Regions from separate parts of the Sodalis sp. RH14 genome, predicted to be linked through region 1. Evidence: predicted binding sites of a transcription regulator. Region 1 holds the regulator's gene; the other holds the start of a gene.

Region 1 (6,327 bases):
TTCAACGCCATGACCAGCACGCCGGCAAACATCATGACCAGGAAACCCACCGCCAGCGCCGCCAGTACGCCCAGGAATGAGATACCGGTCAACAGCAGCATGAAAAAGAATGCGATGACAAAGACGAATTCCACCATTACAGGCTCCTGAAATCGGGGTGACACAGCAGGCTGGACCTTCTGCGCCTATTGCGATGATAATAAACATATTACAAAAATCGTGCCAATAAAGTAGCGCGCCAGACCATTGAAAAATAATGAAAAATAGTGTTGTGCTCAAAGCAGGAATGGTATTTTTGACTAATTAATAGTTATTATCGCCGTTATCAGCAGCCTCAATCCCGCGCCATGGCCGCAATAGCCCTCATGACGCGCTTTCGCCCCCGGCGGCGCATGGCGGTACCCATTGGCTGGGGGCAGCCGGCAAAAGTTATTCGGCAACGCACCGCATCGGTTCAGCTTTTGCCACTTTGGCCAATGCCTGACGTACCACCTCAATACCGGCGCCGGGCTTGTGGGCGTTTTCGCTCAGATGACGTCGCCATTGCCGCGCGCCCGGCACGCCCTGGAATATCCCAAGCATATGGCGGGTGATATGGCCGAGGTAAGTGCCGTTCGCCAGCTCGCGTTCCATATAAGGAAACATGGCTTCCACCACCGCTGTCATGGTGTCATGGGGATCAACGACACCAAATAACCGGCTGTCCACCTGGCACAGCATACCGGGATTCTGGTAGGCCTCGCGTCCTATCATCACGCCATCCAGGCAGCTCAGATGCCGCTGGGCGTCGTCAAGCGTCGTGATGCCGCCATTAATGGCAAACGTCAAGGAAGGAAAATCGCGTTTTAGCTGATAGACGCGTTCATAATCCAGCGGCGGTATCTCGCGATTTTCCTTCGGGCTCAGCCCAGATAGCCACGCCTTACGCGCATGGATAATAAAGGTCTCGCAGCCGCCCTGTTCAGCCACAGTCTGGATAAACTCGCACAAGAATTCATAACTATCCTGTTCGTCTATACCAATACGGGTTTTCACTGTCACCGGAATCGACACCGCCGAGCGCATAGCGGCGATACAATGGGCCACCCGCTCGCGCTCAGCCATCAGGCAGGCGCCGAAGCGGCCGTTTTGTACCCGGTCGGAAGGGCAGCCGACATTAAGATTAATTTCGTCATAACCGCGCAGCGCGCCCATGCGCGCGCATTGCGCCAATGCATCCGGCTCGCTGCCGCCCAATTGCAACGCCACCGGATGCTCGGCCTCGTTATAGGCCAGGTAGTCGCCCTTGCCGTATAGCAATGCGCCGGTGGTCACCATCTCCGTATACAGCAATGCATGACGGGTCAGCTGGCGCAGAAAATAGCGGCAGTGACGATCGGTCCAGTCCAGCATCGGCGCGACGGAAAAGCGCTGCGGGGAAAATGGCGCTACGGCCAGCCGGCTGTTAGCCTCGGTTGAAAATGTCATAACGTCATATGCAGGCATAAAAATGGGTTTAAGGAAGAGAGGGAGATTATCTGTGTAGTGTATCACAGAAACCCTATTAGGTAGCGAACACCCCATGCGGCGATTCATCAACCATGTTAATGTTTAATTCTTACTAAACATAGGTAAATGTTTAAAGCTTGTTAAATAATTATGCTTCCAGAATGCGTGAAAAGGCCACGGCGTCTCAAATAAGCACCATTTCATCCCAATACCTCCCCAAGTGATTTACAAAGCGATCATAATCATTTATCACATGATCTTAATTCAAATTTATCCAGCCATGCTGATAAAAGGTTGAAAAATGATAAATCGATATAGACAGTAATTTTTATATTTTAATATCCCCCTATGTCATTTTTTATCCGAATCCTTTTTATTTCAGGATGAATCTAATTGCAGATATTATTATGACAGTATTTATACTCGATCCTTGCACTTATACTAAATGCGCGCTTAAAAGCTCATTGTCGGCAAGCGGTATCAAAGGCGCCATTCGCGATGTGGACAATATCAGCACGTTGCGAATGAGATGCAAAAACGCCAATCCTTCGATAGTTTTTATTAATCAAAACTCTTATCAGTATCAAGGGGATGGAGAAGGATTAAAATCCATTATTGACGAACGGCCTTTGACGCTTTTTTTTATTTTCATTGGTAATGAGAATATTAAGTTCCATGATTTCGTGCCAATCAGGGACAATGTGATTATTTTATCAAAATTTATAAAGATCAGCACATTGTTAATGATAATCCGTTACTTTATGGACACCAAAGCCTGGCGCAATGACGATGCCGCCATCGGGTTCTCTCCGCTGCGTTTTAGCAAGACCGAAGTAGAAATTTTAACCATGTGGATGTCAGGTTATGACACCATGTATATCTGTACCCAATTGCACATTAAAGAAAAAACGCTTTCTTCTCACAAAATAAATATTAAGCGGAAAACCAAGGCCAGTAATAAACAGGTGATATACCATTTAATTGCTATTGCCAACAGCGTCACAGATAGTATCAATATCCGTTATCCCGTTTGCTGAAAACCAGCGGCTCCGTTCGAACGCCACAGCTAAAGAAACCTGCCCCCGATCCCCGTCCCCTCACCCTTTTGCCGGTGACAATATGGGTTAAAACACGCCAATATTCGGCGTTTTTCCGCCTTCATGATAAGATAGAGGGCGGAAATCAGCAGTGGGGGAAACGCTATGAATACCACCGATCAGTCTCAATTGCTCAGCCAGGCTGAACAATTATGTGAGCAACGCAACGTGCGCCTGACGCCACAGCGACTTGAAGTGTTGCGCCTGATGACACAGCAGGATGGCGCGATCAGTGCTTACGACCTGCTTGATCTGCTGCGGGCGACGGAACCGCAGGCAAAGCCGCCGACAATTTACCGCGCGCTGGATTTCCTTCTGGAACAAGGTTTTATCCATAGAGTGGAATCCACTAACAGCTTTGTTCTTTGCCACCATTTTGAGCAGCCCAGTCACACCTCCGCCTTCTTTATCTGCGATCGCTGCGGCCAGGTGACTGAACAATCAACCGAAGGCATTGAAGATATTTTGCAAAAAATGGCGCAAGCCACGGGTTTCGCCATGCGCCATAATGTCGTCGAGGCACACGGATTTTGTACCTTATGCGCCGAAGTGCAAGCTTGTGACAATCCCCAGGACTGCGGACACGATCATAGCGTAGCGATAAAGAAACGCTAGCGTCCCATTTTGGCTTTTACAAGAACCCGGGAGCAAATGACGTTTATTATGGCTGAAGTGAGATAACGCGTTTGGTTAATACATTGGAGAGGCGGCAAAACAGGGGAATGCTGATAGGATCATATAAAATAGGTGGTACGTCCTTGTACCTTTGGGTAGGAACACTTAAGGAAGCCATAACCGCACAGTGAATATGCATTAGTCATGATTTCCAAAAATCATTACCAACGATATTTGTTACGTGTTTCCCAGTCCTTTACTTCCGTTTCCGCGGCTTCTTTGCCGTAACCGTAACGTTCCTGGATCTTACCGATTAACTGATCGCGTTTACCTTCAACTACCGTCAGATCATCGTCAGTAAGCTTACCCCATTGTTCTTTCATTTTACCTTTGAACTGTTTCCAATTACCGCTGGCTTCATCTTTGTTCATCGGAGTTCTCCTTGGTTATCGGTTTCTCAGTCAACATCTGCCACTCCAGGTTTTGTTAGCGCATAGCGAGGACACGTATTGCGTCCCAAAACCTGCATGTCATAAGTTAACCCTATGTCTAAAGTATAGCAGGGGATTTGGCATAAGGTTTATTCAGCAGATGATTAGACCATATTGGCAGGGTTATAAACGCCGTATGGGCTATAAGGTGAAATAAAACAGTAGGTAGAAGGTATCAGCCCGTACACCGCTAATTGTAACTAAATATAAATACCGCTAGCGGCAGCGGACGCGCCGCGGCACTTTTATGGCGGCGAACCCGCATTCCGCGTCGCCGGTTATCCGCCATAAAATTCTCGCTGACGCGGGATAAGGGATATTCAGGATGCCATGGAGCACCGTGAGTTAAATCCAGTTGCCGTTGCGGATAACGCCGACCGCTAAACCTTCGATGGACATTTCCTGCTCGCGCAAATCGACAATGATGGGCGAAAACTCGCTGTTTTCCGGTAGCAACTCAACGATGTTACCGTGTCTTTTCAGGCGTTTTACCGTGACCTCGTCATTGATTCGCGCCACCACGACCTGACCATTATGGGCATCCTGGGTTTTATGCACCGCCAGCAGATCGCCGTCCATGATGCCGATATCCTTCATGGACATGCCGCTGACACGCAGCAGGAAATCCGCGTGGGGCTTAAACAGATCGGGATCGATCTGGTAATGGCTTTCGATATGCTGTTCGGCCAGCAGGGGTTCTCCGGCGGCCACGCGGCCGATCAGCGGCAGGCCGGTTTCTTCTTCTATCAATAACCGGATGCCGCGCGAGGCGCCGGAAACGATTTCAATGGCGCCCTTGCGCGCCAGCGCCTTAAGGTGCTCTTCGGCGGCGTTAGGGGATTTAAATCCCAGACGATGCGCGATTTCCGCCCGGGTCGGCGGCATGCCGGTTTGCGCAAGATGATCGCGGATGAGGTCAAATACCTCTTGTTGTCTGGCGGTTAATGCTTTCATTCCGTCCCCTGTTTGTTTATACAGTCTTTCTGTGAGTATATACAGGTCCGCAGCAATTGAAAACCACAAGCGTTGCAAAATGTGATAAAACCCTGCCGACGACCGGCCGCGCCGGCCATTTTAAGGAATATACCGCCATAACAGCGTTATCCACACGAACAGCGCCAAAACAATGGCCAGGGTCACCGCCGCCGAGCCCAGGTCCTTCGCCCGGCCAGAAAGTGGATGCAGCTCCGGCCCGATGCGATCCACCACCGCTTCAATAGCACTATTCACGATCTCAACGATCAGCACCAGCCATACCGAACCGATCAATAAAATCCGCGCCACGGGTTCTGGCTCCAGGTAACAGGCAAGGGCAATCGCCACCACGGCAACCACCACTTCCTGGCGAAAAGCGGCTTCATGCCGCCAGGCGGCGCGATATCCTTTTATGGAATAGCCCATGGCGTTAAAGATGCGCCGAAGTCCGTTGGTTTGGTTTGCCATAATTTTGCGCGCTAAAGAAAAATTGTGCCTATATTACCGTTTCTTCTCGTTCGCATCACCACAGATCTGTCGCGCGGTTTCTGGTATTCTTGTGGCGCAATGCTAACAAGAGGCTTCACGAAGATATGTCAGGCTGGCGTACTATTTATTATACGTTGTTGAATTTACCGCTCAGGCTACTGGTGCGGAGTAAAGCCATTCCCGCCAATCCCCGGCAAGAAGCCGGCTTGGACCCGCTGCGGCCAATGATGTATGTTTTGCCCTATAACTCCAAGACGGACCTGCTCACCCTGCGCGCGCAATGTCTGCAACTGGGGTTGTCCGATCCGCTGATACCGCTGGAGATCGACGGCGTCGTCTTGCCGCGCTACGTCTTTATCCACGATGGCCCCCGTATTTTTCGCTATTTTTCCGAAAAACTGGAATCCGTGAAGCTGTTTCACGATTATCTGGATTTACATCGCAATAATCCGCAGCTTGATGTCCAGATGGTGCCGGTATCCGTTATGTTCGGACGATCGCCCGGCCGTGAAGCGCAGCAGAACCAGCCGGCGCCCCAGTTGCGCCTCCTCAATGGTTTCCAGAAGTTTATCGCCGTCTTGTGGTTGGGGCGCGACAGCTTTGTGCGTTTTTCCCGTCCGCTGTCCATGCGCTATATGGCGACCGAGCATGGCACCGATAAAACCATCGCGCAGAAGCTGGCACGCGTCGCCATGATTCATTTTGCCCGCCAACGCCTGGTGGCTGTGGGGCCGCGGCTGCCTGTCCGCCAGGATTTATTCAATAAGCTGCTGGCGTCCAAGGCGATTGAAAAAGCCGTGGAGGACGAAGCCCGCGCTAAAAAAATCTCGACTGATAAAGCGCAGCAAAACGCCATCGAGCTGATGGAAGAAATTGCGGCGGATTTTTCCTATGAAGCCGTGCGCTTGTCGGATCGGGTATTAAGCTGGACCTGGAACCGGCTATACCAGGGCCTGCACGTGCGCAATGCCGAACGCGTCCGGCAACTGGCCGAGGACGGCCATGAGATTGTCTATGTGCCCTGTCACCGCAGCCATATGGATTATCTGCTGCTGTCCTATGTCCTGTATCATCAGGGGCTGGTGCCGCCGCATATCGCCGCCGGCATTAACCTGAACTTCTGGCCGGCGGGTCCGATTTTTCGTCGGCTGGGCGCGTTTTTTATCCGGCGT
Region 2 (6,327 bases), 1.4 Mb from region 1:
GCGCGCGTCAGCTGCAGGTCGGCCTGCTCCAGATGATTGCTGTACAGATGGGTATCGCCGCCGGTCCAGACAAAATCCCCCACCCGCAGGTCGCACTGCTGCGCCACCATATGCACCAGCAGCGCGTAGCTGGCGATATTAAACGGCAGGCCGAGGAAAATATCGCATGAGCGCTGGTAAAGCTGGCAGGACAGCGTACCGTCCGCGACATAAAACTGGAACAAGGCATGGCAAGGCGCCAGCGCCATCTGATCCAGCTCGCCCACATTCCAGGCGGAAACGATAATGCGCCGTGAGTCGGGGTCCTGGCGCAACTGCTCGATCACCCGGCTCAGCTGATCGATCCGGCGGCCGTCCGCCGCGCCCCAGGCGCGCCATTGCTTACCGTACACCGGGCCGAGATTGCCGTCCTTATCCGCCCACTCGTCCCAAATGGACACATTGTGCTCGTGCAGATAATCCACCTGGGTATCGCCGTTGAGAAACCACAGCAGCTCATAAATGATCGAGCGCAGGTGGCAGCGTTTGGTGGTGACCAGCGGAAAACCCTGCTGCAGGTTAAAGCGCATCTGATGGCCGAAAATCGATAAGGTGCCGGTGCCGGTGCGATCGGCTTTCGGCGTGCCTTGATGCCGAACCAGGCGCATCAGTTCCAAATACTGTTTCATGTGACCTCAGGACAGTTGTTGCTGGGGGCGGCGGCGGTAGGCCCAGATAAACATAATCAGACCGGCGATAATCATCGGCAACGACAGGATTTGCCCCATGCTGATGGCATCGTCGAATAATCCGAGCTGCGCGTCGGGCTGGCGGAAAAACTCCACGATAATGCGAAACGCGCCGTACCCCATCAGAAACAGGCCGGAGACGCTGCCCAGCGGGCGCGGCTTGCGGATAAACACATTCAGGATGATAAACAGCACCACGCCTTCAAGCAGCAGCTCATAAATTTGCGAGGGATGGCGGGGCAATACGCCATACTGGTTAAACAGCGCCTGCCATTGCGGATGCGAAGGCAGCAGGGCCAGATCCTCGGCGCGCGAGCTGGGAAACAGCATCGCCCACGGGGTATCCGTCGTTACGCGCCCCCAAAGTTCGCCGTTGATAAAATTGCCCAGCCGGCCGGCGCCCAGGCCGAAGGGGATCATCGGGGCGATAAAATCCGCCACCTGGAAGAAATGGCGTTTGGTGCGGTGGGCAAACCACAGCATCACGATAATAACGCCCATCAGGCCGCCATGGAACGACATGCCGCCGTCCCATACCTTAAACAGATAAAGCGGATTCTCGAGGAACTGCGGCAGGTTATAGAACAGCACATAGCCGATGCGTCCGCCCAGGAACACGCCCAGGAACCCGGCATACAGCAGGTTCTCCACTTCATCCTTGGTCCAGCCGCTGCCGGGCCGGTTGGCGCGGCGCACCGCCAGCCACATGGCAAAGACGAAACCGACCAGGTACATCAGGCCGTACCAATGGAGCGACACCGGTCCCACGGAAAAAATCACCGGGTCAAACTGCGGGAAGGCCAGATAATTCATTGTCATTCATCACCACGATTTAAGTCATTTTCACCGCGTCGGTGCGACGGGGCGGCAGGCCGTTCGGTCACGAAAAAGCGTCGCGTCGCCGTGCGCCTGGTTCGTCCGATGGCGGCATATCATAGCATAGCGGCCTAATGTTCGCGGCGGGGCGACGGAAAATTTACGCGTTTTTAATATCGGGTTGCGCCGCCGGCCGTCCTACCTGCCGCCGCGGATAAGACCGCCCAGCCCGCGGCGCTCCAGAAACGCCGCCACCTGATGACGCACATCGATGGCATTTTGCGCGGTGAGCACCCGTTCCACCAGGGTAACGGCGTCGCCGAGCTCCACATTACGCAGCAGGTATTTGATGCGGGCGACGCTGCGTCCATTCATGCTGAGGGTACGATAACCCATGCCGGCCAGCAGCAGCGCGCCCATGGGGTCGCCGGCCATTTCGCCGCACAGGCTGCAATCGAGCCCCAGCAGGCGGCACTCGGCGACGATTTTCACCAATACCTGCAGCATGGCCGGATGCAGGCTGTCGTACATGGCCGCCACCCGGGTATTGTTGCGATCCACCGCCAGCAGGTACTGGGTCAGGTCATTACTGCCCACCGAGACAAAATCCACCCGGTTGATCAACAGCGGCAGCATAAACACCATGGCGGGCACTTCAATCATCACCCCGATGCGCAGCGGCGGCAGCGCGTACCCCAGCATGTCCTCCACCTCGCGCCCGGCGCGGTCGATGAGGCGCCGCGCCTCGTCGATTTCGTCGACGCTTGTGATCATCGGCAGCAGGATACTGAGATTACCGGTAGCCGCGTTGGCCCGCAGCATGGCGCGCACCTGGATGAGGAAAATTTCCGGTTGATCGAGCGTGATGCGGATACCGCGCCAGCCCAGGCAGGGATTTTCCTCATTAAGCGGCGCCATATAGGGCAGTTGCTTATCCGAGCCGACATCCAGCGTGCGCAGCGTCACCGGCTTGGCCGGGAACAGCTGCAACATGCCCTGGTATTGCGCGACCTGTTCATCCTCGGACGGAAATCCGCTTTGCAGCATAAACGGAATTTCGGTGCGGTAGAGGCCGACGCCGTCCACGCGATTGCCCAGACGCTGTTCATGTCCGGCGCTCAGGCCGGCGTTAAGCATCACCTGGATGCGCTCGCCGCTTTTCATGGTCGCCGGCTGTTCCACATCGTCTTCCGCCAGGCGGCTGAGCTGTTTTTCCTCGCTGATTAAACGCTGGTACTCTTGCACCAGCACCGGTTCGGGATCCACCAGCAGCTCGCCGCGATAACCGTCCACCACCAACAGCCGCTGGTTTAGCAGCGCCGGCTGGATATCGGCGCCCATAACGGTTGGGATGCCCATGGCCCGCACCAGGATGGCGGCATGAGAATTGGCGGCGCCGTCCCTGACCACCACGCCCACCATTTTGTCCTGCGGCATCTCGGCCAGCAGTGTGGCGCTCAGCTCATCGGCCACCAGGATAAAACGCGACGGCCAGGGCGTCTCGCCCTGGATGTTATCGCCCAGATGAAACAGCAGGCGTTGCCCGAGGGCGCGTAAATCGCCGGCGCGCTCGCGCATATAGCTGTCGTTCAACTGCGCGAACTGCTCGGCGAACAGCTCGATAACTTGTTTTACCGCCCATTCGGCCATGGCGCCGGCATCGATTCGCGCAAACAGCTCACGCTTTAAGCGCGCGTCGTTAAGCAAATGGGAGTAAAGATCGAAAATCGCCGCGCTGTCTTTTTGCGCATTGGCGGTGAAACGCTTGCTAAAACGGCGGAACTCCGCCGCCGCTTCGCCGAGGGCGAGCGTCAGGCGCTCGCGCTCGCGCGCGCTGTCCAGCGACGAGGCTTGAAAAACCTGATCGAGCGAAGGCTGGCTGTTGTCCACCCACCCCTGGGCTATCGCCACGCCGGGGGCGGCGGCCAGCGCGCGGATGCGCGTCTGGCGGTATTGGCCGAACAGCGCGTTGAGCTGGGATTGCGACAAAATACCGGCCATTTGCGTGGCCAGCGTCACCATAAAGGATTCTTCGCTTTCGTCGAACTGCCGATGTTCGCGCTGCTGCACCACCAATACGCCCAGCAGTTGGCGGCGGTGGATAATCGGCACGCCGAGGAAGGAGCGGAAACGCTCTTCTTTTACCGCCGGAATGTACTGGAAGCTGGGATGGTTATGGGCATCGGCCAGGTTGATGGGCTCCGCCAGGCGGCCCACCAGCCCGACGATCCCCTGGTCGAAAGCCAGCGTGATGGTGCGCCCGCGCGGTTTTTGCAAACCACGCGTGGCCATCAGGTAGTAGCAGCGGCGATCGTTATCGGCCAGATAAACCGAACAGACTTCGGTATCCATCGCCAGACAGGTCTCATTGACCAGAATTTCCAGCGTATCCGACAGGCGCGGCGCGGCGGCGACCTTTTCAACGATTTCCCGCAAGCGCGTGAGCATATTCTGCGTGGCTTAACCCCTCTTCCGTCTGTAGCCTGGGAGAGTCCGTTGCACAGCGCTTTCCTGCAACGGCATGACAATAGTAGAAAACTCTTTCATTACCCGGCGGTAAACGTCCCGCTTAAAAGAAACCACCTGGCGCACCGGGTACCAGAAACTGACCCAGCGCCAGCCGTCGAACTCAGGGGTGCCCCCGCGCTGCATATTGATATCGGCGTCCGGGCACATGAGCTGCAGCAGGAACCATTTTTGCTTCTGGCCGATACAAACCGGCTTGGTGTCCCAGCGTACCAGACGCTTCGGCAGCTTGTAACGCAACCAGTTACGGGTGGAGGCCAGTATGCGCACATCCTTACGGCTCAGCCCGACCTCTTCGTACAGTTCACGGTACATGGCCTGTTCCGCGGTTTCGCCGGGATTAATGCCGCCCTGGGGAAACTGCCATGAGTGCTGCCCATATCTCCTGGCCCATACCACCTGCCCATCACGATTACAGATCACAATACCAACATTCGGGCGGTAGCCATCATCATCGATCACCGGACTACCTCGATTACATAAAATGCAAGATAGCCTGATTGTTTCACACTCGCTCAATACGGTAAACCACTGCTTTTAAGGAATGTCCGACTTCCTGGACGTCGAATGGCGTCCGGATGCGGCATGGTTATCAACAGCCGGGGATAACTGCCGGTGCTTTTATTCACTTTTTCTGTGGATAGGTATGTGCAGAACACTGGGTTAAAGAGGGAAAACTTTTCGCCGCGCGCCGGCTTTGCAAAACGCGCCGCGGGAAAACACAATGATTTTCAATCGCCTGTTGCCGGATCCCGCCGTGGGAACGATCGTGCGGGATCCCCCTGTCCACCGGTTGCGCGCGATGAGGTTAAAAAACAGACGATGATGATTTTATCCACAAATTATGCTGTAAAGCGCGGCGATATATGTACAAACCTGTAAAAAACAGGGGCGTCAAGGCTGTAAATAGTGACAGTAGTGCCAGTTTATTAGGTTTATCCCATACTTCTGTGGATAACATGGTGTAAGATCCTGTTCATTGTCGCCCGCTTCAGGTGTACAACCTCGGGCGCGCCGGCGGCAAAACGCGATCGGCGCTTAAAAAAGAGTGTGAAATCATGCTATTATTTATGGCTGATGATTAAATGCCGATCCTGGGTCGGACGGCCCCGGCGGCCGATTAGTTTTTATACAGCACGCGGATAACTGTTTATGACCCTTCCCCTCATCGCCACACCGATCCTCCCGCCGGGGGACGAAATAGAGCTATTGGCGCGCGCCAGCGCCCTGGCGGGCTATAATCTGGGTGAACTGGCGGCGCACGCGGGCCTGGTGCTGCCGGCCAACCTGAAACGTGATAAAGGCTGGATCGGCGTCTTGCTGGAACGTTACCTGGGCGCCAGCGCGGGCAGTAAACCCGAGCAGGATTTTGCCGCCATCGGGGTGGAACTGAAAACCATACCGGTCGACAGCCGCGGCCGCCCCCTGGAAACCACCTTTGTCTGTGTCGCGCCGCTGACCGGCAACAGCGGCGTCACCTGGGCGTCCAGCCATGTCAGGTATAAGCTGGCCAGGGTACTGTGGATACCGGTGGAAGGCGAACGCGCGATCCCGCTCACCCGGCGCCGTATCGGCACGCCGCTGCTGTGGAGTCCCAGCGCCGAGGAAGAATCGCTGTTGCAAAATGACTGGGAGGAATTAATGGATTTAATCGTACTCGGGCGCGTGGAACATATCACCGCGCGCCACGGCGAGGTGCTGCAGTTGAGGCCCAAGGCCGCCAATAGCCGGGCGCTGACCAGGGCCATCGGCGAATTCGGCCAGCCGATCATGACGTTACCGCGCGGGTTTTACCTGAAAAAGACCTTCACCGGGCCAATGCTGGCACGGCATTTCCTGATGTAAATGCATTTTACCTTGCCTGCTGCCCTTTGGACCTGTTTATAATATTCGTTTAAGCTTCGTTTACATTTAGGTAATGGATCACAATGTTTGATTGGATCGTGGATCCCGATGCGTGGCTGGCGCTGGGAACACTGACTGTTCTGGAAATCGTCCTTGGTATTGATAATATCATTTTTCTCTCCCTGGTCGTCGCCAAGCTGCCCGCGAGGCAGCAAGCCAAAGCCCGCCGTCTGGGCCTGTTCGGCGCCATGGTCATGCGGCTTTGCCTGCTGGCGTCCATTTCGTGGGTGATTCGCCTTACCTACCCGTTGTTTACCGTTTTCGCGACCGAGGTATCGATCCGCGACCTGATATTACTGCTGGGAGGATTGTTCCTTATCTGGAAATCCTGCCGGGAGATCCACCAGGCGCT

The links. Region 1 encodes LexA, which represses DNA repair genes until DNA is damaged. Its sites were predicted from a motif close to TNCTGTATGTACATACAGNA; they were not measured.
Region 2: mutH (DNA mismatch repair endonuclease MutH) is a predicted target of LexA. The motif match lies at 4,969-4,988, and genes of this name have one in related genera.

What each region holds. Positions count from the first base shown of each region.
Region 1 is NZ_CP178739.1:82,834-89,160, reverse strand. Features, by position in the region: gene pspG (envelope stress response protein PspG) at 1-137, opposite strand, end outside; gene dusA (tRNA dihydrouridine(20/20a) synthase DusA) at 430-1,467, opposite strand; gene rcsA (transcriptional regulator RcsA) at 1,896-2,525, shown strand; gene zur (zinc uptake transcriptional repressor Zur) at 2,691-3,200, shown strand; gene ACL2XQ_RS00385 (CsbD family protein) at 3,422-3,631, opposite strand; gene lexA (transcriptional repressor LexA) at 4,037-4,645, opposite strand; gene ACL2XQ_RS00375 (diacylglycerol kinase) at 4,766-5,134, opposite strand; gene plsB (glycerol-3-phosphate 1-O-acyltransferase PlsB) at 5,260-6,327, shown strand, end outside.
Region 2 is NZ_CP178739.1:4,690,856-4,697,182, forward strand. Features, by position in the region: gene thyA (thymidylate synthase) at 1-668, opposite strand, end outside; gene lgt (prolipoprotein diacylglyceryl transferase) at 675-1,547, opposite strand; gene ptsP (phosphoenolpyruvate--protein phosphotransferase) at 1,743-3,992, opposite strand; gene rppH (RNA pyrophosphohydrolase) at 4,005-4,532, opposite strand; gene mutH (DNA mismatch repair endonuclease MutH) at 5,223-5,915, shown strand; gene ACL2XQ_RS21385 (TerC family protein) at 5,999-6,327, shown strand, end outside.